3 regions of the Serratia sp. Nf2 genome follow, and region 1 is predicted to be linked to each of the others. Evidence: predicted binding sites of a transcription regulator. Region 1 holds the regulator's gene; each other region holds the start of a gene.
What was found. Region 1 encodes PurR, which represses purine synthesis genes. Its sites were predicted from a motif close to CANGCAAACGTTTGCNTG; they were not measured.
Positions count from the first base shown of each region.

Region 2: a site for PurR is predicted at 4,813-4,830, ahead of serA (phosphoglycerate dehydrogenase). Genes of this name have one in related genera too.
Region 3: a site for PurR is predicted at 7,239-7,256, ahead of carA (glutamine-hydrolyzing carbamoyl-phosphate synthase small subunit). Genes of this name have one in related genera too.

Region 1 covers NZ_PYTW01000003.1:139,194-148,989, reverse strand. The annotation lists gene cfa (cyclopropane fatty acyl phospholipid synthase) at 1-710, opposite strand, end outside; gene punC (purine nucleoside transporter PunC) at 1,055-2,266, opposite strand; gene punR (DNA-binding transcriptional activator PunR) at 2,390-3,334, shown strand; gene purR (HTH-type transcriptional repressor PurR) at 3,331-4,356, opposite strand; gene C9411_RS08465 (YnhF family membrane protein) at 4,681-4,770, shown strand; gene sodB (superoxide dismutase [Fe]) at 4,832-5,410, opposite strand; gene C9411_RS08455 (C40 family peptidase) at 5,610-6,428, opposite strand; gene C9411_RS08450 (Grx4 family monothiol glutaredoxin) at 6,845-7,192, shown strand; gene rnt (ribonuclease T) at 7,260-7,943, opposite strand; gene gloA (lactoylglutathione lyase) at 8,022-8,429, opposite strand; gene C9411_RS08435 (alkene reductase) at 8,767-9,796, opposite strand, start outside.
Region 2 covers NZ_PYTW01000011.1:179,649-189,444, forward strand. The annotation lists gene pepP (Xaa-Pro aminopeptidase) at 1-1,276, opposite strand, end outside; gene C9411_RS22125 (YecA family protein) at 1,332-1,910, opposite strand; gene zapA (cell division protein ZapA) at 2,230-2,559, shown strand; RNA gene ssrS (6S RNA) at 2,600-2,782, shown strand; gene C9411_RS22140 (5-formyltetrahydrofolate cyclo-ligase) at 2,835-3,443, shown strand; gene serA (phosphoglycerate dehydrogenase) at 3,492-4,730, opposite strand; gene rpiA (ribose-5-phosphate isomerase RpiA) at 5,023-5,679, opposite strand; gene C9411_RS22155 (LysR family transcriptional regulator ArgP) at 5,884-6,777, shown strand; gene C9411_RS22160 (oxidative stress defense protein) at 6,826-7,557, opposite strand; gene argO (arginine exporter ArgO) at 7,679-8,296, opposite strand; gene C9411_RS22170 (IclR family transcriptional regulator) at 8,421-9,239, opposite strand; gene C9411_RS22175 (sugar ABC transporter ATP-binding protein) at 9,614-9,796, shown strand, end outside.
Region 3 covers NZ_PYTW01000002.1:408,523-418,318, reverse strand. The annotation lists gene C9411_RS07015 (LysE family translocator) at 1-15, shown strand, start outside; gene kefC (glutathione-regulated potassium-efflux system protein KefC) at 51-1,904, opposite strand; gene kefF (glutathione-regulated potassium-efflux system oxidoreductase KefF) at 1,897-2,454, opposite strand; gene carB (carbamoyl-phosphate synthase large subunit) at 2,626-5,850, opposite strand; gene carA (glutamine-hydrolyzing carbamoyl-phosphate synthase small subunit) at 5,867-7,015, opposite strand; gene dapB (4-hydroxy-tetrahydrodipicolinate reductase) at 7,486-8,307, opposite strand; gene C9411_RS06985 (glycosyltransferase) at 8,571-9,796, opposite strand, start outside.

The DNA.
Region 1 (9,796 bases):
ATGCCGACCGAGACGATGCGATCGAACTGCTGATGCAGATCGCGGTAATCCTGCAGCAGGATCTGCACATCCAGCCCGGCGCAGCGCGCCTGAGCCAGCTTCTGCTGTTCGGCAGAAATGGTTACGCCGACCACTGACACGCCGTAATGCTTCGCCGCATAGGCGGAAAGACCGCCCCAGCCGCAGCCGATGTCCAGCAGGCGCATACCTGGCTGCAGCTGCAGTTTTTCGCAGATCATCCGCAGCTTCGCTTCCTGCGCTTCCTCCAGCGTGGTGGCGTCTTTCCAGTAGCCGCAGGAATATTGCATGTAAGGATCGAGCATCAGGGTAAACAGATCGTTGCCGAGATCGTAATGTTCTTTGCCGACGATCCAGGCGCGCTTTTTCGATTGCAGGTTGGTCAGGCGCGCGGCGGCGATACGCAGGGTATCTTTCAGGTGGTGGGGGAGTTTCTTCTCCAGCCCGGCGCTGACCACGCGCTGGAAGAACATATCCAGCCGTTCGCACTCCCACCAACCGTCCATGTAGCTTTCGCCCAGGCCCAGCGACCCTTGCTGCAGGACGCGTTTAAAGAAATCGGGGTTTTTAACCTGAATATCGAAAGGGCGCGATCCGTTGATTTCAATGCCGGCCAGACCGAGCATTTCGTGCGCGATACGGTACCACTGATTGTCCTGGATGCTCAGATCTTCTATACACGATGAACTCATAGCTTCTCCATCACCTTCTTCTGACTGATGACCCGTTAGGAAACAGCTTAGACAATTTCTGCGGGTGCATACGTTTACCGGCGGAAAATAGGCCCGCGGCGTCTGATATCCGACTATGAACAGAGGAAATTTAAAGAAACGACCCGGCGCGAACGGCGCGGGATAAACGCATCCTTAAAAAAAGAGTGTGACGCAAAGCGCGTACACAAGTGCTAATTGAGATATAGAGATTATAAGGTGTTACTTTACAAGGTTGTTTTTGAGTATAGGCGTGCCGAGGCGTTGACTCAACTGTAAATCGCACTCGGCACACATATTCTTTAAGTGATTATTAAACTTGGTAATTATGACGCTGAGTTAGCATGTTCCCGCTGCGCTTTTTGCTGCGCGTCAGCCGCTTTTCCCCGCTGCAGGAAATACCCCAGCGCGGCCAGGATCACCGTCGATACCATTACCGTCACCGTCGCCAACAGCGGCTGGGCAATGAACGCCGACACCAGCATGCTCGCCACAAAGCACAGCCCCAGCTGCAGCGTATTTTGCAGCGCGGCGGCCTTGCCACTGCTTTCCGGGAACGGCATCAGCGCATTCGCCACCATTATCGGGTAGCCGGCGCCGTTGACCAGCGCCATCACGCAGAACGGGATCAGCAGCGTGGTGAGCGTCGGTGCGGTCAGGGTCGCCACCAGATACAGCGCCACCATGCTGACACCATAAGCTACCAGCAGCCACGGCAGCAGGGTTTTGCCATTGATGCGCTTGAGCGCGGCACGGCAGCCATAGCCCCCCAGCAGGAAAGCCAGCGTCTGCGGCACATAGCTCAGACCGATGTCGCTCGGGCCATAGCCCATATCACCGAGGATGAACGGCGAGCCGGTCAGCCAGGCGAAGAAGCCTGCCGAGCAGGCGGCATACATGGCGACGTTGCCGCTGAACACCGGGGATTTCAACAGTCGCCAGAAGCTGACGCCGTTTTTTGGCGCCTCGGCGGTGGGCTGCGTTTTGGCGCGCTCTTTGAGCATCAGCGTCGGTAGCAGCAGCAGTACGGTGATGGCCAGCAGCACGGCGAAGATCGCGCGCCAGCTGGCGTGGTTCAACAGCCAGGCGCCCAGCAGCGGCGCCAGCGCCGGCGACAGCGCGACCAGCGGCATGATGGTGGCGAATACGCGGTTGGCCTGGCCTTCGCGATAGCGGTCGACCACCAGCGCTTGCCAGATGGCGGCGGCGGAACAGACGCCGACGGCCTGAATAAAGCGCAGGATCCAGAGCTGCACGGCGTTCTCTACCCACAGCATGCCCAGGCAGCCGAGGGCGAACAGCGTCAGGCCGATCAATAATACCGGTTTGCGGCCCAGGCGGTCGGAGAGCGGCCCCCACAGCAGCTGCGCGAAGGCGAAGCCGGCCAGGAAGATGCTCAGGCTGGCGCTCACCGCGCCGGCGGAAATTTGCAGTTCCTCCCGCATGGCGCCGAAGGCGGGGAGGTACATATCGGTCGCCAGATAACCCAGCATGCTCAGGCCGGCGAGGTAGAACATAAAGCCAAAGGAATTTCGCATGGTATTTCTCGTTAATATTTTAGTGTCGCAGGTTTTTAGCGCCGGCCAGTGTATCCGGCTGGATCTCTGCTTGTGAAACGGTAATATTTGCAAAGTGCTGTTAAAAAAATTGAAGGCAAAGCGATGTGGTCTGAATATTCTCTTGAAGTGGTCGACGCAGTGGCGCGTACCGGCAGTTTCAGCGCGGCGGCGCAGGAGCTGCACCGGGTGCCGTCGGCGGTGAGCTATACCGTACGGCAGCTGGAGCAATGGCTGGCGGTGCCGCTGTTTGAGCGGCGTCACCGCGACGTGGAGTTGACGCCGGCCGGCGCGTTGTTTATCAAGGATGCGCGAGTTGTTATCAAAAAAATGCTCGACACTCGCCGCCACTGTCAGCAGGTGGCTAACGGGTGGCGCGGCCAGCTGAATATCGCGGTCGACATCATCGTCAAACCGCAGCGCAGCCGCCAACTGGTGCTGGATTTCTACCGTCATTTCCCCGACGTCGAATTGATGCTGCAACCCGAGGTGTTCAACGGCGTGTGGGATGCCTTGGTGGACGGCAGGGCGGATATGGCGATCGGTGCCACCCGTGCGGTGCCGGTCGGCGGCGGCTTCGCCTTCCGCGACATGGGCTATATGAACTGGCTGTGCGTGGTCAGCCCGCAACATCCGCTGGCGCAGTTGACGGGGCCGCTGAATGACGATCAGCTGCGGCCGTATCCTTCGCTTTGCCTGGAGGACACCTCGCGCAATCTGCCCAAGCGCGTCACCTGGACGCTGGATAACCAGCGGCGGCTGGTGGTGCCGGACTGGACTTCGGCGCTCGACTGTTTGTGCGCCGGGCTGTGCGTCGGCATGATGCCGGCGCATCGGGCGCTGCCGCGGGTGCAGCGCGGTGAGTTGAAGGCGTTGCAGCTGCAGCAGCCGTTTCCTGCCAGCCCTTGCTGCCTGACCTGGCAGCAGGATAAACCGTCACCGGCGATGAGCTGGCTGCTGGCGTATCTGGGCGATGGGGAAACGCTGAATCAGGAGTGGCTGAGCGAGGTGGAACCGGAAGCCGCGCAGGCTTCCGGCGCGGGGGATTAGCGGCGGTAGTCGATGAACGGGCCGTCGGCGACCGAGCGGCGTTCGATCAGCTTCGGATGCACTTCGATCACCTGCGACTCTTCGCGTTTGCTGATAATGCGATCCAGCAGCATGGTGAAGGCCATTTCGCCCAGACGCTCTTTCGGCTGGTGAATGGTAGTCAGCGCCGGGGTGAAGTAGCGGGCGTTGCGCACGTTGTCATAGCCGATCACAGAAATATCCTGTGGCACCCGCAGCCCCAGCTCGTCGGCCGCGCAGATGGCGCCCATCGCCATGATGTCGCCGCCGCAGAATACCGCGGTCGGCCGCTGTTTTTGCGACAGGATTTGGTGCATCGCCTTGTAGCCGGACTCCGGCTCAAAGTCACCCTGGACGATCCACTCTTCGCGGATGTCGATATGCGCTTCCTGCAGCGCCTTCATAAAGCCCTGATGACGGCCGCCGCCGGTGTTGCGCGACAGCTGGCCCGGAATGGCGCCGATATCGCGGTGGCCGCGCTCGATCAGGTAACGGCCGGCCAGATAGCCGCCTTCGAACGCGTTATCGATGATGGTATCGGTGAAGTCGCCGCGCGCAGCGCCCCAGTCCATCACCACCATCGGGATATTACGGTAGTCTTCCAGCATGCCCAGCAGCTGATCGGGGTACTCGGAGCACATGACCAGCAGGCCGTCGACGCGTTTTTGCGCCAGCATCGCCAGATAGGCGCGCTGCTTATCCATATTATTGTGTGAGTTGCACAGGATCAGGGTGTAGCCCTTGCTGTAGCAGCTGTTTTCCACCGCCTCGATCACTTCGGCAAAGTAGGGCGCTTCGCTCGAGGTGGCCAGCAGGCCGATCGACTTGGTGTGATTGACTTTCAGGCTGCGCGCCACGGCGCTCGGCGAGTAGTGCAGTTCTTTGATGGCGGCCCACACGGCCGCTTTGGTCTCTTCGGCGACGAAACGAGTCTTATTGATGACGTGCGAAACGGTGGTGGTGGAAACGCCCGCGCGTTTGGCCACATCTTTAATCGTTGCCATGTAAGGAATGACTCCTGAACTCACATGTTTACAGCATGTAAGTGTGATGTTAATCGTTTGCCTACGTAGATCCTTCTCCAGAGAAGCGAAAACTGAGTTTTTAGTGTGTTGAAGTCTTCAGCGCTTAATCAGGAGGGGCATGGATGCCGGTACGCAGTTGTGAACTGCGAATTTTGTCGCATATTGAACAAAAGTGGAAGAGGTAATCGAGATTATAAACCGGGAAATGATAACAAGATTTTATCGGCGAACTGTGGGAAAATGATTTGACGTACTAATTGTGCGCCTTTTATCCTTAGGAAAGCCCATTTTAAAGGAGTTGTCATGGATACCGAATTGAAGATGTCGCTGTTCACCACCGTCTGCGCGTTGGCGGTCATTATCGCTTTCAGCTTCGTTGCCGCGTTGAACTGATTTACCCCCGGTTATAAAAAAGGCGCAGCCTGGCTGCGCCTCATCACCTCAGAACCTGCGCTTACGCTAGGTTTTCCGCGGCGAAGGTCCAGTTGACCAACGCCCAGAAGTTTTCCAGGTATTTTGGACGCGCATTGCGGTAATCGATGTAATACGCGTGTTCCCACACGTCAACGGTCAGCAGCGGTTTGTCTTCACCGGTCAGCGGGGTGGCCGCGTTGGAGGTGTTGACGATCGCCAGCGCGCCGTCCGGTTTTTTCACCAGCCAGGTCCAGCCGGCACCGAAGTTTTTCACTGCGGCATCGGTGAACTGCTCTTTGAACGCAGCGAAGGAGCCGAAGGATTTGACGATCGCCACCGCCAGTTCGCCCTGCGGTTCACCGCCGCCCTGTGGCGACAGGCAGTGCCAGTAGAAGGTGTGGTTCCACACCTGCGCGGCGTTGTTGAAGACGCCGCCGTCAGAGGTCTTGATGATCTCTTCGAGCGATTTGCCCTCGAATTCGCTGCCTTTCACCAGGTTGTTCAGGTTAACCACGTAGGTGTTGTGGTGTTTGCCGTAGTGGTATTCCAGGGTCTCGGCGGAGATGTGCGGCTCGAGCGCGTTTTTCTCATACGGTAATGCAGGTAATTCAAACGACATTGCTTCCTCCTTTACAGCGCCATTCGCTTCCCGCCGGGGCGAGAGTCATATGGGCCGTTTTTTATTGTGGTCTTTCAATCTTAACAATTTTCATCATAAAAAACAGGAAGAAAAGCGAGAAATGCGCGTGGGGTGGTGCGATGGGCGAGAGCTTGAACAGGCGGTTGCGACCCAGGCCGCAACCGCGCAGAGCAGGGCATTAACGAATGGTTTTCGGCGTCACTACGCGGCGTGCGCCGATGTAGTGGTTCTGCCAATAGTCATTGTCGAGCTGGCTGATGCGGATCTCTTCGCCGGTGCGCGGCGACTGGATGAATTTGCCGTTGCCCAGGTAGACGCCAACATGGTCCGCCACGCCGCGGTTGTTGATGCGGAAGAACACCAGATCGCCGCTTTCCAGTTCGCTTTTCTTGATCGGCGCCGCGTCGCGCAGGTGATACATTTCGTTGGCGGTGCGCGGCATTTTGATTTTCACCACGTCTTTATAGGCGTAATAGATAAGGCCGCTGCAGTCGAAACCGGTGCGCGGCGAACTGCCGCCCCAGCGATAAGGCTTGCCCATCTGATCCATCAGCTTGGCCATCGCGGTCTGCTTGGCATGCTGGTAGCGTTTTTTGTGCGCCGGGCTGAGTTTTAACGGCTTTTCGTCACGCGCCAGTTTGGCGGTGGCCATACCGGCTTCGCGGTGGCGACCATAGCCTTTTTTATAGCCCTTTTTCGGCGGGGTGACTTTAATCTTGGCGGTTTTCTGTGCTTTGGCCTTGGGTTTGGCGCTGGCGATCTTTTTCGCGCTTTTCTCGCTTTTCGCCTTGGCGGTCTTGGTTTTTTTCGCAGGGGCCGTCACTTTGGCTTTTTTAGCGGCTTTGTCCGCTTTCTTTTTTCTGCGGTCATCGGGCCGCGCTTCATTAGCATGGCTTTTACGCTGCTCGGCGGCAACACGCGCCTGTGGCGCAGCGTGCGCCAAATTGAAGAAGAGCTGCGTAAACAGCAGCGCAAAGAGCGTAAGAATTAAACGCATGTCGACGTCACCAACCTTGGCCCCGAAGCGGATATCGAAAGAGTTACAGTATTCCCGAATTTCGCCATATAAAACAGCGAAGAACTCATAAATAATAATCCATATTGTGAGAAAACGTTAATGACATTTTTTTTGGTTCAAAATCAGTCTGTTGGTGTATAAAAAAGCACCGCCGGGTGGCTTTGGATATAATTAATCCCCGTCGTCATCGCCAAGCAATATATTAGTGAAATGGTCGGATTAAAAATGTTATTCTCAACGTATGTTTTGACCGGAATGACGTGGCCGGTGAAACGCGATCGGTAGCGGGCGAATATCCTTTCAAAAGATGGCGTTTTCTTGCGACTGTTCCAGCCGCTACAATAGCCCGCGTGATGCATGTTGTAGCCATGAAATGTGGCTTGAGGAAGCAATAAATGACGACGACACTTGAAAAAATTCAGCACCAGATCGCTGAAAACCCGATTCTGCTGTACATGAAAGGTTCGCCAAAGCTGCCGAGCTGCGGCTTCTCCGCACAGGCTGTGCAAGCGCTGTCCGCCTGCGGCGAACGTTTCGCCTACGTGGACATTCTGCAAAACCCGGACATTCGCGCCGAGCTGCCAAAATACGCCAACTGGCCAACGTTCCCGCAGCTGTGGGTAGACGGTGAGCTGGTCGGCGGTTGCGATATCATCATCGAGATGTATCAGCGCGGCGAACTGCAGCAGCTGATCAAAGAAACGGCAGAAAAGTATAAAGCGCAGGAAGACCAGCAGTCTTAATCGACAGGCTTGCGGTTATCGCGTAACGGGCGGCGCCAGTGCAAACTGGGCCGCCTTTTTTGTTGGTTTACTCGGCGAGATCGGCGACGGGCAGCGGCCAGCCGCCGAGACGTTTCCAGCGGTTAACCAGCTCGCAAAACAGCAGGGCGGTTTGCTCGGTGTCGTACAGCGCAGAGTGCGCCTGGCTGCTGTCGAACGGCATGCCGGCGGCGATACAGGCTTTCGCCAACACCGTTTGTCCCAGCACCAGGCCGCTCAGCGCGGCGGTGTCGAAGGTGGCGAACGGATGGAACGGGTTGCGCTTCAGGCCGGCGCGTTCGGCTGCGGCCATCAGGAAGCTGTGATCGAAGTTGGCGTTGTGTGCCACGATAATGGCCCGGTTGCAACCGCGATCCTTGAGCCCTTTGCGCACCGCTTTGAAAATGGCGTGCAGCGCGTCATATTCGCTGACCGCGCCGCGCAGCGGATTGTGCGGATCGATGCCGTTAAACGCCAGCGCTTCCGGCTGCAGGTTGGCGCCCTCGAAAGGCTCCACGTGGAAGTGCAGGGTCTCGTCCCGCTGCAGCCAGCCATCTTCATCCATTTTCAGCGTGACGGCGGCGATCTCCAGCAACGCATCGGTATTGGCGTTGAAGCCGGCGGTTTCAACATCTATTACTACGGGATAAAACCCACGAAAACGACCACTCAGGGCGTTAAGATCACTTTTTTCGGCCATCAGTTTCTTATCTTCATCGAATGCAGCGCGCATTATGGCAAATTTTGCGCCCGGTTGCAGGCGCTATCGCGCGGAGAATCAGCAGGGCGCAGCGCGCCCTGAAGGGGGGGGTTAGTGGCCGAGGCCCTGACCGGCGTGTTTGTTTTCGATCAGCTCGATTTTGTAGCCGTCCGGATCTTCGACGAAGGCGATGACCGTGGTGCCGCCTTTCACCGGGCCGGCTTCGCGGGTGACCTTGCCGCCTGCGCGGCGGATGCTGTCGCAGGTGGCGGCAACGTCGTCCACGCCCAGCGCCAGGTGGCCAAAGGCGGTGCCCATGTCGTAGCTGTCGGTGCCCCAGTTATAGGTCAGTTCGATAACCGCGCCTTCGCTCTCTTCCGTATAGCCGACGAAAGCCAGCGAGTATTTGTACTCTGGGTTTTCGCTGGTGCGCAGCAGGCGCATGCCTAATACCTTGGTGTAGAAGTCGATGGCGCGTTGCAGGTCACCGACGCGGATCATGGTATGGAGTAAGCGCATAATTCCTCTGAATTGACTGTGCCGTGGCAGACGGCGGGTGGATTGAAGCACAAGCGAGTATAGCCTTGTCCCGCAAGGGAATTCAACGTGACGAGTAAGTGACGATGTCACTTGCCGATCTCGCGACGGTGGTGTCTAAATATTGATCGAGCGTACCGATCGATACAGAGTAATTGATCTGCACAATCAATTATCTATTCCAGCGGCAATCGTGTAAAAATCGAACGGCAATAGAGATCAACACCAGGGAACCCCGGCCCGCCTTGTGCGGGCCTTTTTGTGCGCGGCGCATAAAAAACGGCCATGCGGTTGCGTGGCCGTTGGGGGTCAGAACGGGTTACTTCGCCAGAAACGGATAGTCGGTATAGCCTTCGGCGCCGCCGCCGTAGAAGCTTTCCGGCTTAGGCTCGTTCAGCGGCGCATGCTGGCGGAAGCGCTCGACCAGATCCGGGTTGGCGATGTAGCTGCGGCCGAAGGCCACCGCGTCGATGAAGCCTTTTTCGATCAACGCTTCGGCTTTTTCGGCGGTGTAGGCGCCGGCGCCGACGATCACCCCTTTAAAGTGGGCGCGTACCGAATCGCGGAAGGCGTCGGAATACGGTTTGCCGCCGGCCCAGTCCGGTTCGGAGATGTGCAAGTAGGCGATGTTGCGCTTATTCAACTCTTCCACCAGATACAGCGCCGCTTCTTCCTGATCTTCACCGTTGTCCAGCCCATTGAATGGCCCCAGCGGCGAGATACGAATACCGATGTGCTCGGAACCCCATTCGGCGATGGTGGCGTCGACCACTTCCAGCGTCAGGCGGGTGCGGTTCTCAATGCTGCCACCGTATTGATCGGTACGCTGGTTGGAAGCGGGTGACATGAACTGGTGCAGCAGATAGCCGTGGGCCGCATGCAGTTCGATGAAGTCGAAGCCGGCTTCCCGTGCGTTGGCGGTCGCCTGGCGGAAATCGTTGACGATGCCCGGGATCTCGCTGGTTTCGAGTGCACGCGGCGTGGAGGTCGGTACGCGCACCCAGGCGCCGGTTTCATCACGCACGGTGGTACGAGTTTCGGCGTTGATTGCCGAAGGCGCGACCGGTGCTTGCCCGCCCGGCTGCAGACTGGCGTGGGAGATGCGGCCTACGTGCCACAGCTGTACGGCGATATGGCCGTTTTTATCATGCACTGCCTGCGTGATGTTTTTCCATGCGGCGATCTGCTCCGGGGTATGCAACCCCGGTGCGCCGGCGTAGCCTTTCGCCTGGAAGGAAACCTGGGTCGCTTCGGTCACAATCAGGCCGGCGCCGGCGCGCTGTGCGTAATATTCCGCCATCAGCGGCGTAGGAATGTCGCCCGGCTCGATGCTGCGCAGACGCGTCAGC
Region 2 (9,796 bases), on a different contig from region 1:
CGTCTTTCACCACGGTGGCGGTCAGGTTTTCGTTGCCGTCGGCGGTGATCACGATGTCGTCCTCGATGCGGATGCCGATGCCGCGGTATTCCGCCGGCACGTCCGCATCCGGCGCGATGTATAGCCCCGGTTCCACGGTCAGCACCATGCCCGGCTCCAGCAGCCGATCGCGGCTCGGCGTGCCGTAGTGGCCGACGTCGTGCACGTCGAGGCCCAGCCAGTGGCTCAGCCCATGCATGAAGAACTGCCGGTGCGCCTGCTCGGCGATCAGTTGGTCGACTTCACCTTTCAATACGCCCAGCTCCACCAGCCCGACCACCATGATGCGCACCACTTCGTCGTTGACTTCGCGGATGCTGGTGCCGGGTTTGAACAATGCCAAAGCGCGCAGCAGCGACGCCAGCACGATGTCGTACACCGCGCGCTGCGGCTTGCTGAACTTGCCGTTGACCGGGAAGGTGCGGGTAATGTCGCCGGCATACCCCTGATACTCGCAGCCGGCATCGATCAGCACCAGATCGCCGTCGCGCATCTGGCTCTCGTTCTCGGTGTAGTGCAGGATGCAGCCGTTTTCGCCGCTGCCGACGATGGTGTTGTAAGACGGGTAGCGAGCGCCGAGGCGGGTGAATTCATGGTGAATCTCCGCTTCCAGCTGGTATTCGAACATGCCCGGGCGGCATTTTTCCATCGCGCGGGTATGCGCCAACGCGCTGATCTCACCGGCGCGGCGCATCACCGCCAGCTCTTCCGGGGACTTGAACAACCGCATGTCGTGCAGCCACGGCCGCCAGTCGGTCACGGTGGCCGGCGCCTGCAGGTTCTGGCGGAACCCCTTGCGCAGCTTGTCCAGCGCGCCGAACAGGATCTGATCGGCGTAGGCGTATTCACCCTGCGCGTGGTAAACCACATCCAGGCCGTTGAGCAGCAGGTGCAGCTGGTCATTGATTTCATCGAACGGCAGCGCGCGATCCACGCCCAGCTTCGCCGGCGCGGCGTCTTGCCCCAGGCGGCGGCCAAACCAGATTTCCGCTGTCAGATCGCGCACCCGGTTGAACAGCACGCTGTGGTTGTGCGTTTCGTCGCTTTTGATCAGCACCAGCACCGCTTCCGGCTCATTGAAGCCGGTCAGGTACCAAAAGTCGCTGTTCTGCCGATAGGGATAGTCTGAATCTGCACTGCGCGTCGTTTCCGGCGCAGAGAAAATAACCGCCGCGCTGGCCGGCGCCATTTTCGCCAACAGCGCCTGACGGCGGTTGTTGAATTCCTGCTGAATCATTACCTTCTCCTGAAATCATGCCATCCGCACCGCCGGCGGAGGGGCGATAGGACGTTTAGTGCAACGTCGGTTTGATGTTTTCCGGCGCCGTTGGCTTGTGACGGGTGAATTCGCCGTGGCACATGATGGCGGCGACCCGCACATACTCCGCCACTTCTTCCAGCGACTGTTCCAATTCTTCCTGATCTTCGTCTTCGTCGTAGCCCAGTTGCGCAATGTTGCGCAGATCGTCGATCGCTTCACCGACCTCGTCTTTCACCTGGGCCAGCTTCGGCTGCATCATCCCCAGCCCGAGCAGGAAGTGGTTGACCCAACCGCCCAGGGCGTCGGCGCGGTCAAACACACTGACGATCTCCCCTTCAGGCAGCATCAGTTGGAACAGGAATTCGTCGTCTTCCAGCGTTTCACGCGTCACTTCATACAGCTGTTGCAGCGGTTGGCTGAGCGCCTGCGGGAAGGCGACGCCTTCGTTGGTCAGATCGTGCACCAGCGCCTGCCAGCCGGCATCACGGCTGCCGCCGCACAACAGGCCGCTGATCAGGCCGTGCATTTCTGCCGCGGTCAGCGCCACCGACTGCTGGTTGAGGGCCACGGTCAAAGATTGGTAACTTGGAAATGTATTCTGTATAGACATGCGCATTCGTCATCGTTGGCAGGATAAGTTCGTGTTATGCTACCACCAAGGTCCGTCGCTATACCAGATAAGCGCGACACCTCAGTGGCTAGTTATAATCGCGATGTGGCAGGTTTCACACTGCGCCGGCGGGTGGCGAAAGTGCGGTAAATACGCATTTTGAAACCCTTTTTTGACTGGCAATGTGCGCCACAGTAGATTACAACCAGGTACTGAAAAAGGGGTTGTATCTTGGTACCGAGGTATATATAGTGGCGCCCGCTTTGACGGCCCGGCCAGGGCGGACAAGGCTGGCGCGAAATTTAGGCAGGAAGGTGGCATGTCTGCACAACCGGTAGATATTCAAATTTTTGGCCGCTCGTTAAGAGTCAATTGCCCGCCAGAACAACAAGATGCGTTGAATATGGCGGCGGACGATCTTAACCAACGGTTGCAAGATCTTAAAGTTCGCACTAGAGTCTCCAATACTGAGCAACTGGTTTTCATCGCGGCATTGAACGTCTGTCACGAACTTGCTCAAGAACGGTTGAAAACCCGTGACTATGCGTCCAATATGGAACAACGCATACGGATGCTGCAGCAGACCATTGAACAAGCGCTGCTTGAACAAGGTCGCATCTCTGAACGTCAGGATGCACAATTCGAATAACTTAAGTTGTTGAAATCAAAGTTTCGGCAACGAGTACAAAATTTCTCTGAGATGTTCGCCAGCGGGCCAGTCCCCTGAGCCGATATTTAGTACAAACAGAATGTGTTGCTCCGCGATCGGTGAGCACGCTCGGTGCGCCGAGAAGCCTTAAGATTGCGACGGCACGTTCACCTTGAACCATGGGTTCAAGGGTTACAGCCTGCGACGGCATCTCGGAGATTCCCCTTCTCAGCGGTTTATGTGTGCTGAACGCCACACTGAGCAAGCCTGATACGATGCCTTTTCAACCCCAATTCGCGCAGCAGCGCCAAGCCATTCGTCAACTCATTCGCCAACGTCGGCGCGAGCTTACGCCGGGCCAACAACACTTTGCCGCAGACAAGATAGCCGAACGCCTCGTCGCGCACGCACGTATTCAGGCAGCGCACAGCATTGCGGTATTTTTGTCGTTTGACGGTGAACTCGACACCAGGCCGCTGATCGAGCAACTGTGGACCCTCAGCAAACGGGTTTACCTGCCGGTGCTGCACCCGTTCAGCCCGGGGCACCTGCTGTTCCTGCGCTATGCGCCGGAAACGCCGCTGGTGCGCAATCGCTTCAATATTCTCGAACCGCGCCTCGATGTGCGCCAGGTGTTGCCGCTGGGCAAGCTGGACGTCGTGCTGACGCCACTGGTGGCATTCGATCATACCGGGCAGCGTCTGGGCATGGGCGGCGGCTTTTACGATCGCACCCTGCAAAACTGGCAGAGCGACGGCCCCTATCCCATCGGCCTGGCCCATGATTGCCAGCAGGTGGAGCACCTGCCAACCGAACATTGGGATATCCCGCTGCCGGAAATCCTCACCCCGCTCTGCAGCTGGGCGTGGCACGAGCCCAAATAACAAAAGGCCGGATCGCTCCGGCCTTTTTCGTTGCGGCGAGCCGCCGAATCAGAACAGCAGACGGGCGCGAATGGTGCCGTCGATAGCCTTCATGCGCTGCAGCGCGGCGTCGGCGCGCGCGGTTTCCGCTTCAATGTCTATCACCACATAGCCGATTTCCGGCCCGGTTTGCAGATACTGTGCGGCGATGTTAACCCCCTCTTCGGCGAAGATCTGGTTAATCTGCGTCAACACGCCCGGACGGTTTTCGTGGATGTGCAGCAGGCGGCTGGCGTTCGGGCCATGCGCCGGCAGCGACACTTCCGGGAAGTTGACGGCAGACAGAGTCGATCCGTTGTCGGAGTATTTCGCCAGCTTGCCGGCCACTTCGTCGCCGATGTTCTCCTGCGCTTCCTGCGTGGAACCGCCGATGTGCGGCGTCAGCAGCACGTTATCGAACTCACACAGCGGCGAGTTGAACGGATCGCTGTTGGTCGCCGGCTCTTCCGGGAAGACATCGATCGCCGCGCCCGCCAGGTGATTGCTGGCCAGCGCGTCGCACAGCGCAGGGATATCCACCACGGTGCCACGCGAGGCGTTGATCAGAATGGCACCCGGTTTCATCAGCGCCAGCTCTTCCGCCCCCATCATGTTCTTGGTGGCCAGCGTTTCCGGCACGTGCAGCGTCACCACGTCGCTCATATTGAGCAGATCGGACAGATGGCGCACCTGCTGCGCGTTGCCCAACGGCAGCTTGTTCTCGATGTCGTAGAAGAACACCTTCATGCCCAGCCCTTCGGCCAGAATGCCCAGCTGGGTGCCGATGTGGCCGTAGCCGATGATGCCCAGCTTTTTACCGCGCGCCTCATAGGAGCCCACGGCCAGTTTGTGCCACACGCCGCGGTGCGCCTTGGCGTTGGCGGCCGGAATGCCGCGCAGCATCAACAGCAGCTCGCCCAGCACCATTTCGGCCACGGATCGGGTATTGGAGAAGGGGGCGTTGAAGACCGGAATACCGCGTTTGGTCGCCGCTTTCAGATCAACCTGGTTGGTACCGATGCAGAAGCAGCCCACCGCCACCAGTTTCTCTGCGGCGGCGAACACTTCTTCGGTCAGATGCGTACGCGATCGGATGCCGACGAAGTGCGCATCGCGGATGGATGCCTTCAACGATTCGGTGTCTAACGCACCCTTATGGTATTCGATGTTGGTATAACCGGCGGCACGTAAGTTATCGACCGTGCTCTGATGAACCCCTTCCACCAACAGGAATTTAATCCTGTCTTTCTCCAATGATACTTTTGCCATTTACCCGACCCTATGTTCAGACTTCAGAAGCGGCTGTGACGACACAGCTCCCATCCAACATAACAAAAATAACGCGGGCGGCAATACAAACGATTGCCTGCCCGGCAGGACAAGGCGCAGCGTTGATGGCGGTTTACGGCAGAAAATGCCATAGGGAAAGTTTTCGGCAGAAGCTTTGGGGAGTCAGGTTTCACAATGTGACATAAGTCACCAAATTTGCCGTTTTTCAGAAAAGATATTTTAACCGAAGAATTATGCGGCCCGGCACTGCCGGGCCACAGACGGCAGAAGCTTATTTGACCACTTTCACGCCTTCCGAGGTGCCAACCAGCGCCACGTCCGCGCCGCGGTTGGCGAACAATCCCACGGTCACCACGCCGGCGATGCCGTTGATCTTGTTCTCCAGCGCGATGGCGTCGGTGATGCTCAGGTTATGCACATCGAGGATCACGTTGCCGTTGTCGGTCACCACGTTCTGGCGATATTCCGGCAGGCCGCCGAGTTTCACCAGCTCACGCGCCACGTAAGAGCGGGCCATCGGGATCACTTCCACCGGCAGCGGGAACTTGCCCAGCACGTCCACCTGCTTGCTGGCGTCGACGATGCAGATGAATTTCTTGGCGATGGCGGCGATGATTTTCTCGCGCGTCAGCGCCGCGCCGCCACCCTTGATCATCTGCATATGGCCGTTGATTTCGTCCGCGCCGTCCACGTAGATATCGAGCGAGTCCACTTCGTTGCTGTCGAACACAGGGATGCCGAGGCTTTTCAGCTTGGCGGTGGAGGCATCGGAGCTGGACACCGCGCCTTCGATCTGGTGCTTGATGGAGCCCAGCGCGTCAATAAAGTGGGCGGCGGTAGAACCGGTGCCGACCCCGACGATGGTGCCCGGCGTCACGTATTCCAGCGCCGCCCAGCCCACCGCTTTTTTCAGTTCATCCTGCGTCATAATATGTCCCTTGCCTCTGTACGAAAACGTGTGCGTATTATAGGGTAAAACGCTGTTTTTCACGCTGGCAGGATCACACTTATTTACCGCAGCCCGCATTTTTGCCCGCTTGGCGGCGAGGTAGGGGCGTGATTTTTCCACCTGCGCCGTGCGCAAAATGTGGCATAGTGCCGGTATCATTCTAATTTAAGGGATATCTTTCCGATGAAACGCCCAGACTATCGTACGCTGCAAGCGCTGGACGCGGTGATCCGTGAGCGCGGCTTCGAGCGCGCCGCTCAAAAACTCTGTATCACGCAATCGGCGGTATCCCAACGCATCAAACAGCTGGAAAATCTGTTCGGCCAACCGCTGCTGGTCCGTACCGTGCCGCCGCGCCCCACCGAACAAGGGCAAAAGCTGCTCGCGCTGCTGCATCAGGTGGAATTGCTGGAAGAAGAGTGGCTGGGCAACGACACCGGCGTCGATACGCCGCTGCTGCTGTCGCTGGCGGTCAACGCCGACAGTCTGGCAACCTGGCTGCTGCCGGCGCTGAAGCCGGTGCTGGCGGACTCCCCCATTCGCCTGAATCTGCAGGTGGAAGATGAAACCCGCACCCAGGAGCGGCTCCGCCGCGGTGAGGTGGTGGGCGCGGTGAGTATTCAGCCGCAGCCGCTGCCGAGCTGCCTGGTGGATCGGCTGGGGGCGCTGGATTACCTGTTCGTGGCCTCCCGCGGCTTCGCCGAGCGCTACTTCCCGAGCGGCGTCACCCGTTCCGCGCTGCTGAAAGCACCGGCGGTGGCCTTCGACCATCTCGATGACATGCACCAGGCGTTCCTGCAGCAGAACTTCGATCTGTCGCCGGGCAGCGTGCCCTGCCACATCGTGAACTCGTCGGAAGCCTTCGTGCAGCTGGCACGCCAGGGCACCACCTGCTGTATGATCCCACACCTGCAGATCGAAAAGGAGCTGGCATCCGGTGAACTGATCGATCTGACGCCGGGGCTGTACCAGCGCCGCATGCTGTACTGGCACCGTTTCGCGCCGGAAAGCCGCATGATGCGCAAAGTGACCGACGCGCTGCTGGAGCACGGTCATCAGGTGCTGCGCCAGGATTAAAACGAAAAAAGGTTCGCCGCAGCGAACCTTTTCTTCAACACGATAGCCTTACTGCGCGGCGTTGCGCTGCAGCTCGAACACCACATCCACCTGATCGTCGAAGTGAATGCTTTGCTGCTCATAGGTTTGCGCCGCGTCGCTTTCCGCCGCCGCGCCGGCCGCCTTATACATCCGCGCCACCGGCATCGGCTGGTAGTTGGCAACCCGGTAGCGAATGCTGTACACCGGCCCCAGCTTGGCGTGGAAGCCTTTGGCCAGGGATTCGGCCTGCTGAGTCGCGTTCTCGATCGCTTTTTGCCGCGCCTGCTCACGATACACGTCCGGCTTGGCGACGCCCAGCTCCACCGCGCGGATCTCGTTCAGGCCGGATTTCAGCGCGCCGTCCAGCAGCTCGTTCAGCTTGTCCAACTGACGCAGGGTCACCTGCACCTGACGCACCGCCCGGTAGCCCTTCAGCACCGACTCGCCGGTTTTCAGGTAATCGTATTCCGGCTGGGTGCGCAGGTTGGCGGCGCTGATGTCTTTCTTCTCAATGTTGTTTTTCTGCAGGAAATCAAAGTACTGCGCCACGCGCTCGTCCACCTGCTTCTTCGCCTGGGCGGCGTCTTTGGAGGAAACGCTCACTTCGATCGCCAGGGTGGCGATATCCGGCGTGGCGTCCACGCTGGCGGTGCCGGAGGTGACGACGTGTGGCCCTTCAGGCACTTCAGCCGCCTGCAGCGCCATCGGTAACGTCCCTAATCCGACCATTGCGGCCATAGCCAATGCTTTTAGCTTCACAGTGTCTCCTTAATGACAGGCTGTCTCTGATCGCCGGCTTTTCCCTGTGAGAACCGCCGGATTCCTGGCATCAAACGTAGCATATCGCGCGGCGTTTTGAATTCGGATTAGTGACAAATTCTTATAAATTTGCCCCCTGCCAGGCCAGCTGCAGCGCGATGCCCCACATCACCAGCCCGACCAGCGCGTTGATGATGCGCTGCGCCCGCTGCGTGTTCAGCCATGGCGCCAGCCAGGAGGCCAGCAGCGCCAGCCCGAAGAACCACACCGCCGACGCGCTGACCGCGCCGAGCGCGAACCAGGAGCGCACATCCGCCGTCAGCTGCCCGCCCAGGCTGCCGAGCACCACAAAGGTATCCAGATAAACGTGTGGGTTCAGCCAGGTGACCGCCAGCATGGTGACCACGAGGCGCCAACGGCTCTGCGCCAGCTCCTGCGCCGCGGCCTGCGCCGGTTGCGGGCTCAAGGCGGAACGGAACGCACCCCACCCGTACCACAGCAGAAACGCCACCCCGCCCCAGGTGACCAGCGCCAACAGCAGCGGCGAGCGGGTCAGCAAAGCGCTGCCGCCGAAAATCCCGGCGCAAATCAGCACGATATCGCTCAACGCGCACAGCGAAGCGATCATCAAATGATACTGGCGGCGAATGCCCTGATTCATCACGAATACGTTCTGCGGGCCCAGCGGCAGGATCATGGCGGCGCTCAGGGCAAAACCCTGCAAGAAGACGGCTAACATGGGGATTCCTCGAATGATAAAAGGCGCCGGACAAGGGCGCGTGTCGGTCAACACGCGCATCATACGAGGAAGCGATCATTAGGTGAAATTGATGTTTCTAATCCCGCATCAGCGGAACTAATACTCAAATCGGCGTGACGAACCCCAGCTCCTGCGAGATGCGTTGTGCGGTAGCCAGCACCGGTTTAATCAGGCTTTTAACGCCGATCTGCTGCAGCTTGGCGGTCGGCAACGAGACAGACACCGCATAGGGCACGCGCTGTTGAATATCGAACACCGGCGCCGCCACGCAGGAGACCCCCAGCTCGTTTTCTTCGCGATCCATCGCCATGCCGCGCTGACGAATATCGGCCAGTTCCTCATACATCTTCGGCAGCTCGGTGATGGTATTGCGCGTCAGCGTCTGAATCTCCTGCTGATGGGTCTGCCAGTAGTGGGCTGGGTAATCGTCGTTGCCGTAGGCCATGAAGATTTTCCCCATCGCCGAACAGTACAGCGGCATATGCTGACCGATATAGGCGCGGGTGCGCATCATGCCGGTGGTCGGCTCCAGCTTGTAGATCAGGATGACGTGGTCGTCTTCGCGGCTGGAGAAGTTGACCGTCTCGCCCACTTCCAGGTTCAGCTGTTCCAAATGCGGCGCGGCCACGTGAATGATATTGAGTGACGACAGCGCCTTCTGGCCGATGGAAATGAACTTGGTGGTCAGGCGGTAGCTGCCCGGCGACGGCGCCTGGGTCACATAGCCGCTGGTGTGCAACCCCTGCAGCAGGCGATGCACGGTGCTCTTGTTCATGCCGGCCAGCTCGGACAGATGCGCCAGTGGGCATCCGTTGGGGAAATTGCTCAGGATCTCAATCAACTGCAAACCGCGGAACAGGCTTTGGCTGCCCAGCGGTTTGTCTTTCTTGTCATCTTTCTCGTCGACGGCTTTCAGGCTCATAGCGAAAATCTCTCCAGTGTCGAACCGCCAACCGGCGCTGCGGCGAAGTCAGCAGGCTCTTTGCCGGGCATGTTACCCCAAGGCCCGCATCAGGTGAAGACGGAACGCCGTTTCATTGTCCGCAGCGAGCCAAAAATCCGCAATATTTCCCCCGCATTGAAGTGAGCCATCGGTCACACTTCCGCAAAGTAAAAAATAACCCATTGTTTAATAAAAACAATTAAAACTTCATCACCTTTGATTTAGCGCAACGAACGTCATATTATTTTTGAAATTGAATTTCGCATATTGAAATTTAAAGGCCAGATACTCACCAGCGGTTTGGCTAATTTGCCCGGCATATTCGCTCGGGCGCAACACCAGGGGCGCATCACATGACTATGGATAATGCGGCACAACCCATCCTTACCCTCAGCCACATCGTCAAACGATTTGGCGGCAACGTGGCGGTCAACGACGTCAGCCTGCAGGTAATGCCGGGCGAGGTTCTGGCACTGCTGGGCGAAAACGGCGCCGGCAAATCGACGCTGATCAAAGTGCTGGCGGGCGTCTACCCG
Region 3 (9,796 bases), on a different contig from region 1:
GTCGCGCTGAGCTAAGCAAAAAAAGGGGCGCCATCACGGCGCCCCTACTCTTATCCTTTGGCTTCCACCACGTCGTCCTCCGGCGCCTTGCCGTCGATACTGCCGCGCCAGCCGGTCTGCTGCACCCGTGCCAGCCGATTCTGATCCTGCTCGATGGCCGCGCTGAGCATCTCCTTGGCCCGCTGCAGGCTGGCGATGCGGAACTCGGTGTCCTGATAATTCTCCAGCGTATCTTCCAGCATCTTCAGGTTATAGCGGCGGAACGTGTCCGCCTTCTCGCGCGCCTCATAGGCGTCCAGCCCCAGCAGTTCCAGCGTTTCACGGCCGATGCGCAGCGAGCTTTCAAAGGTTTCGCGCTCCGGTTTTTCCACCCCCAGCTGCCGCAGCTGATACCAGTGATCGACGTCGCGCGCTCGCGCCACCACCTTCAGATGCGGGAAGTGCTGCCTGGCCAGCTCGGTTAACGCCAGGCTGTCTTCCACGTCGTCGATGGCGTTGATCAGCACCTTGGCGTGGGCGGCGCCGGCGGCCTCCAGCAAATCGGCGCGCGTGGCGTCGCCGTAGAACACCTTGGTGTCGAATTTGCGCAGCGTCTCGATATGGTCCGGATCGTGATCCAGTACCACGGTGTGTACGCCGTTGGCCAACAGCAAACGGCCGGCGATCTGGCCGAAACGGCCGAAGCCGGCGATGATCACGCTGGCATTCTCGTCGTCGATAACGTCAGCCGGGCGCTCCTCTTTCGGCGCATTTTTCTCCAGCTGCGCGGCGATCACCAGCAGCAGCGGGGTAGCCGCCATTGACAGCGCCACCGCCAGCGTCAGCGACTTGGCCCATTCAGGCGGCAGTACGCCGGCCAGCTGCGCGGCGCTGAAAATCACGAAGGCGAATTCACTGCCCTGCCCCAGCAGAATGGCGAACAGGCCGCGCTGGCGCTTCGGCACGCCGAGCAGCGGCCCTATCAGCCACAGCAGCGCCGCCTTGATCAACATAAAGCCCAGCAGCAGCGAGGCGATCAGCAGCGGATGATGGAACAGCGTGCCGAAGTCGATCGACATGCCAACGCCGATAAAGAACAGCCCCAGCAGCAGCCCCTTGAACGGCTGAATATCGCTCTCCAGCGCGTGGCGGTATTCCGAGCTCGCCAGTAGCACCCCGGCCAGGAACGCCCCCATCGCCATCGACAGCCCGGCCATCTCCAGCAGGATGCCGAAACCGAACACCAGGAACAGCGCCACGGCGCTGAACACTTCGCGCATGCCCGAACGGGCGACGAAGTGCAGCAGCGGGCGGGTGACGTAGCGGCCGAGCAGTACCACTATCGTCAACGCGCCCACCACTTTGGCCGCCGACAGCACGAAAGCGCCCAGCGTGGTGGTGGCGCCGCTGCTGGCCAGCAGCGGGATCATCGCCACCAGCGGGATCGCCGCAATATCCTGGAACAGCAGCACCGCAAACGCGCTGCGGCCGATCGGCGACGGCGTCAGGTTGCGTTCGCTCATCGCCTGCATGGCGATGGCGGTGGATGAGAGCGCCAGCGTCAGGCCTATCAGCAGCGCCACCTTCCAGTTAAGGCCAAGGAAATAACAGAAGGCGCTCAGCGCCAGGCCGCAGCCCACCATCTGAATGCTGCCGCCGCCGAACACCGAGGCGCGCAGCGTCCACAGCCGCTTGGGATCCAACTCCAGGCCGATGATAAACAGCATCAACACCACGCCGATCTCGGCGAAGGTCAGGATCGACTCGGCGTCCGACACCAGCTTCAGCCCCCAGGGGCCGATAATGCAGCCGGCGATCAGGTAGCCGAGCACCGAGCCCAGCCCCAATCGCACCGCGATCGGCACGAACAGCGCCGCGGAGCCGAGGTAGATCAGCCCCTCGATCATCATGTGGTGGTTATCCATGGCTGGCCTCCCGAGTTTCAGCTTCGGCATGTTCCATCAGGTAGTCGACCAACCGCTGCCGGTAGGCTTCGCCGGCGGCAAGCAGCGCCGGTTCGTTGCAGGTAAAGGTGTTATGCAGGGCGAAATAAGGCTGCCAGTTCATGCCGCAGTAAATCGCCGTGGCCTGCAGCGGCTGCGCCAGCGCGGCGAAGTTGGGAAAGTCGCCCAGCTCGAAGTGGTGCTCGTCGCCGCCGCTTGTCACCGCCCACAGGCAATCTTTACCCACCAGCGCATTGCCGTCGTGGCCATAGGCCCAGCCGTGCTCCAGCACTTTGTCGATCCATAGCTTCAACAGCGGCGGGAAGCTGTACCACTGCATCGGATGCTGCAGCACCACCATGTCGGCGCGCGCCAGCGCCCGCTGCTCGGCGTTGATGTCGATATTGAAATCGGGGTACAGCTCATACAGCGAGCGCACCTCTACCTCGGGAAGATCCCTCACCGCCTGCAGCAGGCGCTGATTGGCATGCGAATGCCGGGGATACGGGTGAGCATAAATTATCAGAATCATTGTTATCGTCGTTCCTTCGTTCCTTGCCAATACACCAAGCATATACCAATCACACAGGGTGACAGTTTGCCCACTGATTGATAGCGGAAATTTTTAACGCCTGCCGACAAATTCGCTGAATAAAAAAGGGCGCTGCATCTGCAGCGCCCCTGGCCTAGCGTTATCGCACGGTTACTTGCCGATGCGCGCGTGCATTTCCTGCACCGACGTGACCTGCTCGGTCGGATCCGCTTTCAGCGCCATCGCGGTGGCGAAGCCGCCGTTCAACGTGGTGTCGTAGTGCACCTTGTACTGCAGGGCGCTGCGGCGAATCAGCTTGGAGTCCTCAATCGCCTGACGACCGGCCGTGGTGTTGACGATGTAGGTGTACTCGCCATTCTTGATACGGTCCTGGATGTGCGGACGCCCTTCGTGCACCTTGTTGACCAGGCGCGGGTTGATGCCCGCTTCGCCCAGCACCACCGCGGTGCCGTGGGTGGCGTCCAGCTCGAAGCCTTGCTTCAGCAGGCTGGCGGCCAAATCGACCACGCGAGCCTTGTCGCCTTCACGCACCGACAGCAACGCGCGGCCCTGTTTCTTCATGCCCGAGTTGCTGCCCAGCATCGCTTTGGAGAAAGCCTCCGCGAAGGTGCGGCCCACGCCCATCACTTCCCCGGTAGAGCGCATTTCCGGCCCCAGAATCGGGTCGACGCCCGGGAATTTGTTGAACGGCAGCACCACTTCTTTCACCGAGTAGTACGGCGGGATAATTTCTTCGGTCACGCCCTGCTCGACCAGCGTTTTGCCCGCCATTACGCGCGCGGCCACTTTAGCCAGCGGCACGCCGGTCGCTTTGGACACGAACGGCACGGTGCGCGCGGCGCGCGGGTTCACTTCAATCAGGTAGACTTCGTTGTCTTTCACCGCGAACTGCACGTTCATCAGGCCGCGCACCTGCAGCTCGAACGCCAGTTTTTCCACCTGTCGACGCATCACGTCCTGAATTTCCTGGCTCAGGGTGTATGCCGGCAGCGAACACGCGGAGTCGCCGGAGTGCACGCCCGCCTGCTCGATGTGCTCCATGATGCCGCCAATCAGCACGCGCTCGCCGTCGCAGATGGCGTCGACGTCCACTTCCACCGCGTCGTCCAGGAAGCGGTCCAGCAGCACCGGCGCATCGTTGGACACGCTGACCGCGGTCTGGAAGTAGCGGCGCAGATCGATTTCGTCATAGACGATTTCCATCGCTCGGCCGCCCAGCACGTAGGAAGGGCGCACCACCAGCGGATAGCCGATGCCCGCCGCCTTCTCCACCGCCTGCTCGATGGCGGTGACGGTGGCGTTGGCCGGCTGCTTCAGGCCCAGACGGTTAACCGCCTGCTGGAAGCGCTCGCGGTCTTCGGCGCGGTCGATGGCGTCCGGGCTGGTGCCGATGATCGGCACGCCCGCGGCTTCCAGCTCGCGCGCCAGCTTCAGCGGGGTCTGGCCGCCGTACTGCACGATCACGCCCTTCGGCTTCTCGATGCGCACGATCTCCAGCACGTCTTCCAGCGTTACCGGCTCGAAGTACAGGCGGTCGGAGGTGTCGTAGTCGGTGGAGACGGTTTCCGGGTTGCAGTTGACCATGATGGTCTCGTAGCCGTCTTCGCGCAGCGCCAGCGAGGCGTGCACGCAGCAGTAGTCGAACTCGATGCCCTGGCCGATACGGTTCGGCCCGCCGCCCAACACCATCACTTTCGGCCGGTCGTTGGTCGGGTTGGACTCGCACTCTTCTTCATAGGTGGAGTACATGTAGGCGGTGTCGGTGGCGAATTCCGCCGCGCAGGTATCCACACGCTTGTACACCGGATGCAGGCCGTGGCTGTGGCGCAGCTTGCGAATTTCGCTCTCGGCGACGCCGGCCAGCTTGGCCAGACGCGCATCGGCGAAGCCCTTGCGCTTCAGGGTGCGCAGGAACGCTTTGTCCAGGCCGTTGATGCCCGCTTCGGCCACCTGCTCTTCCAGGCGCACCAGTTCTTCAATCTGCACCAGGAACCAGCGGTCGACGTTGGTCAGGTTAAAGACGCCGTCAACCGACAGCCCGGCGCGGAAGGCGTCGGCGATATACCAGATGCGGTCAGAGCCGGCGTCTTTCAGCTCGCGGCGGATCTTGGTCAGCGCTTCCGGATCGTCCAGGCTCACTTTCGGATCGAAGCCGGTGGCGCCCACTTCCAGACCGCGCAGCGCTTTTTGCAGCGACTCCTGCTGGGTGCGGCCGATGGCCATCACTTCGCCGACCGACTTCATCTGGGTGGTCAGGCGGTCGTTGGCGCCGGCGAACTTCTCGAAGTTGAAGCGCGGGATCTTGGTCACGACGTAGTCGATGGACGGTTCGAACGATGCCGGGGTGCGGCCGCCGGTGATGTCGTTCATCAGCTCATCGAGGGTGTAGCCCACCGCCAGCTTGGCGGCGATCTTGGCGATAGGGAAGCCGGTGGCTTTCGACGCCAGCGCCGAAGAGCGCGACACGCGCGGGTTCATTTCGATAACGATCAGGCGGCCGGTTTTCGGGTTGACCGAGAACTGCACGTTGGAGCCGCCGGTTTCGACGCCGATCTCACGCAGCACCGCCATCGAGGCGTTGCGCATGATTTGGTATTCCTTGTCGGTCAGGGTCTGCGCCGGTGCGACGGTGATCGAGTCGCCGGTGTGGATGCCCATGGCGTCGAAGTTTTCGATGGAGCAGACGATGATGCAGTTGTCGTTCTTATCGCGCACCACCTCCATCTCGTACTCTTTCCAACCGATCAACGATTCATCGATCAGCAGCTCGTTGGTCGGTGACAGGTCGAGGCCGCGTTCGCAGATCTCTTCGAACTCTTCGCGGTTGTAGGCGATGCCGCCGCCTGTGCCGCCCATGGTAAAGGAAGGGCGGATGATGCACGGGAAGCCGACGTCAGCGGCTACCGCCAGCGCTTCTTCCATGGTGTGCGCGATGCCGGAACGCGCGGTGTCCAGACCGATTTTCTTCATCGCCACGTCGAAACGGCGACGGTCTTCGGCCTTGTCGATCGCATCGGCGGTCGCGCCGATCATGGTAACGCCGAACTCGGCCAGCACGCCCTGACGCTCCAGCTCCAGCGCGCAGTTCAGCGCCGTCTGGCCGCCCATGGTCGGCAGCACCGCATCCGGGCGCTCTTTTTCGATGATCTTGCGCACCACTTCCCAATGGATCGGCTCGATGTAGGTCGCGTCGGCCATTTCCGGGTCGGTCATGATGGTCGCCGGGTTGGAGTTGACCAGAATGACGCGGTAACCCTCTTCGCGCAGCGCTTTACACGCCTGGGCACCCGAGTAGTCGAACTCACACGCCTGGCCGATAACGATCGGGCCAGCGCCGAGGATCAGGATGCTTTTTATGTCTGTACGTTTTGGCATTTTTTACTGCTCCTGATTATTTGGCGTTAGAACGGTAAGTCTCAATCAGTTCGATAAAGTGATCGAACAGCGGCGCGGCATCGTGCGGGCCAGGGCTGGCTTCCGGGTGACCCTGGAAGCTGAACGCCGCTTTGTCGGTGCGGTGAATGCCCTGCACCGTGTGGTCGAACAGCGATTTGTGCGTGACGCGCAGGTTCGCCGGCAGGTTGTTTTCATCGACGGCGAAGCCGTGGTTCTGCGCAGTGATCATCACGGTGTTGTTGTCCAGATCCTTCACCGGGTGGTTGCCGCCGTGGTGGCCGAGCTTCATCTTCATGGTTTTCGCCCCGCTGGCCAGCGCCAGCAACTGGTGGCCCAGGCAGATGCCGAACACCGGAATGTCGGTTTCCAGGAACTGTTTGATGGCGGCGATGGCATAGTCGCACGGCTCCGGGTCGCCCGGGCCGTTGGACAGGAAGATGCCGTCCGGATTCATTTTCAACACCTCGTCGGCCGGGGTCTGCGCCGGCACCACGGTCAGGCGGCAGCCGCGATCCACCAGCATGCGCAGGATGTTGCGCTTGGCGCCGTAGTCGTAAGCCACCACGTGGAACGGCAGTTCCGCGGCGGTTTTGGCTTCAGGCAGGTCGCCTTCAAGCGTCCAGCTGCCTTGCTGCCAGCTGTAAGCCTCTTGGGTGGTGACCTCTTTCGCCAGATCCATACCCTTCAATCCCGGGAAACCTTGCGCTTTGGCCAGGGCCAGCGCGGCGTCCGGCGAGTCGGCGGCGATGATGCAGCCGTTCTGGGCGCCCTTCTCGCGCAGCAGGCGGGTTAATTTACGGGTATCGATATCGGCGATCGCCACGATGTTGTGACGCTTGAGGTAGTCGGACAGGCTTTCTTCGTTGCGGTAGTTGCTGGCGATCAGCGGGAGGTCACGAATGACGAGGCCTTGGGCGTGTACTGCGGAGGATTCTTCGTCGGAAGCATTGGTGCCGACATTGCCGATATGAGGATAAGTAAGAGTAACGATCTGGCGGGAATAGGAAGGATCAGTGAGGATTTCTTGATAACCGGTCATCGACGTATTGAAGACCACTTCCCCCACTGCCGTTCCCTCTGCCCCGATGGCCCGACCGTGGAATTGGGTTCCGTCTTCCAGAACCAATAGCGCTGACTTTATCAAAACATCCTCCGAGGAATAATCAATCACAATATTTGCATATTAATTCAGATATCGCGATCTAAATCAATGCAAAAACCGTCCGCGAGGCCAATTTTTGGCAAATTGGGCGCATTTTAATGATGAGTGCTCGGCTTGTCTACCCAAACTGCCGTTTTTTGTTTTATTTTTGCAGTTCTCGGCGTTCATGCGGCTTGAGCGGCGATAAAAACACAGAAAACCGGGGCTGGAAAACGGTTGCGGGAAAGAATGATGGGAAACGGTGCCAGAATGGGCTCAAAAAGACGCTAAAATGAGACTCAGCGGATAAAAACGGGACGATCAGCAAGATAAACACCAACAAATAACAATCAAAACAACAAAGTCTTACCAAAGCCTCATTTTTCATGTTAAAAAAAAGGACAATAAAATTATTGTCCGATTATCATAGCATTATGATCAATACAACCACATCACGATGGTATGCAAATCAATTATAATTGGTCAAGATTCAACACATCTCGCATATCAAACAGACCTTTATCCCGGTTATGCAGCCAGCTAGCCGCGCGCACCGCGCCGCTGGCAAAAGTCATCCGGCTGGAGGCCTTATGGGTGATTTCCACCCGTTCACCGATGTCGGCGAACATCGCGGTGTGTTCGCCGACGATGTCGCCGGCGCGAATGGTGGCAAAGCCGATGCTTTTCGGATCGCGTTCGCCGGTATGGCCTTCGCGCGCATAGACCGCGCAGTTTTTCAGGTCGCGCCCCAACGCGCCGGCGATCGCTTCGCCCATGGCCAGCGCCGTGCCCGACGGCGCATCCACTTTGTGCCGGTGGTGCGCCTCGACGATTTCGATATCGGTATAGTCGCCCATTACCTGCGCGGCCTTCTCCAGCAATTTCAGCACCAGGTTGACGCCGACGCTGAAGTTGGCGGCGAACACGATGCCGATATGCTGCGCCGCATCGCGGATCGCCTGTTTGCCGGCGTCATCGAAGCCGGTTGTGCCAATCACCATCGCCTTGTGGTGCGCCACGCAAAAATCCAGGTAGCCCCGGGTGCTCTCCGGGCGGGTAAAGTCGATCAAAACATCGAACTCGCTCGCCACCTTCTCCAGACTGTCGCTCACTTTGATACCCAGCGCGCCAATGCCCGCCAGTTCGCCGGCGTCGACGCCGACCAGGCTGGAGCCAGGGCGCGACAGCGCCGCCCCCAATAACACGCCTTCCGCCTGCTGCACCGCCTGGATCAACTGACGGCCCATCCGGCCGCCGGCGCCCGCAATCGCAATGCGGATTTGTGAATCACTCATGCTTGCTCTCTTCTTGATTTGACGCCTATCCCATTAGGCTATCGATTCAGGGTAACCGCCCCGCTTCAGCGTCGCCAGAGGATTCATTTCATAATTAGAAAATTATGATATTCCTCCGTTCTCATCAGCGGCGCTGTCGTGAGATTAACATTCAACCGATTTGGCGGCCTGCGACGATTGTACATAATCATGCAGTTTCCATGGCAAAAAAATGCATAAAAAAGGCGCCAAAAACGGCGCCTGGGGAAAGGAGAACGGCGAGGTCAGGCGGTAATGGCCGCCACTTCGTTGGCGATCGCCGTCAGCGCGTCGTGGCGGGCATAATCCTCACGCACCAGCGCCGCGCGTTGCCGATAGATCGGCTGTTGCAGAATGCGCGTCGCCGCCGCCAGGATCTGTTCGGCGGTCGGTGTGCTGGTATGCAGACTGATGCCGCAGCCGGCGGCCACCACGCGCGCGGCCGCCTCAAGCTTGTCCTCACCGGTACCGGCGACGATCAGCGGCACGCCGCTGTCCAGCGCAGCGTTGATCGAGCCGTAACCGCCGTTGGTGATCAGCAGCGCCGCCTCCGGCAGCCAGCGTTCGAAGGAGATAAATTCCCGCACTCTGGCATTGCCCGGCAGCGCGTCCATCAGCCCTTCCGTCGCCCGCCCGCCGGTGGTGGCCAGCACCCGCACCGGCAGATGCGCCAGCGCTTGCAGCGTCGGCACGATCAGCTGATGCAGATCGACATTGGCCAGCGTGCCCTGAGACACGATCACCAGCGGCCGACGATCGTCCGCCTCCCACAGTGTCTCTTCCGCCGCCGGCTGGCCGCCTCTGCGCAGCGGACCGACGAAGCGCACGCCGCTCGGCAGATCGTCACGCTCATATTCCAGCGCCGTGGTAGCCAGCTGCAGGAAACGCTCGCAGTCGCCGATCAGCGCGTCGGTGAACGGGCGATCCAGCGCCCGCCCGCCCGCCTGCACCAGCGCCGCATCGAAGCTCTGCTGTACTTCATCGAGCAGCACGCGCGTTTCTTCATCCACCAGCTGCTCACGGGTCAACGCCTGCGGCAGCAGCGCCGGCGGGATACGCGGGCCATAAAAAATAGCATCGCGCGAAGAATACGACAGCGGCGTGACGCCGATACCGAAGACCGGCGGCCGCTCGGCGGACTGCAGCAGCGGCAGCACGCCGTAGAAGCAGTTCTCCACCATCAGCAGATCGGTCTTTTCGGCAGCGATGGCCGCACGCAGTTGCCGATCCAGCAACGGGATCGGTGCGGCGAAGAAATCCTTCAGCGCCAGCGCCATCTGCGCATTGCCCGGCGGCAGCGCGGCGCGCGCCGGAAAGTGCTCTTCCAGGTGGCGATAATCGAAATCCACCTGCGCGTCGAATGGCACGAAGTTTGCCCCAGCCGCCTCAGCGCGTTCGCGAAACAGCGCGCCGGTCATCACTCGCACCTGATGCCCTTGGGTAATCAGGTGGCGAGCGATAGCCAACATCG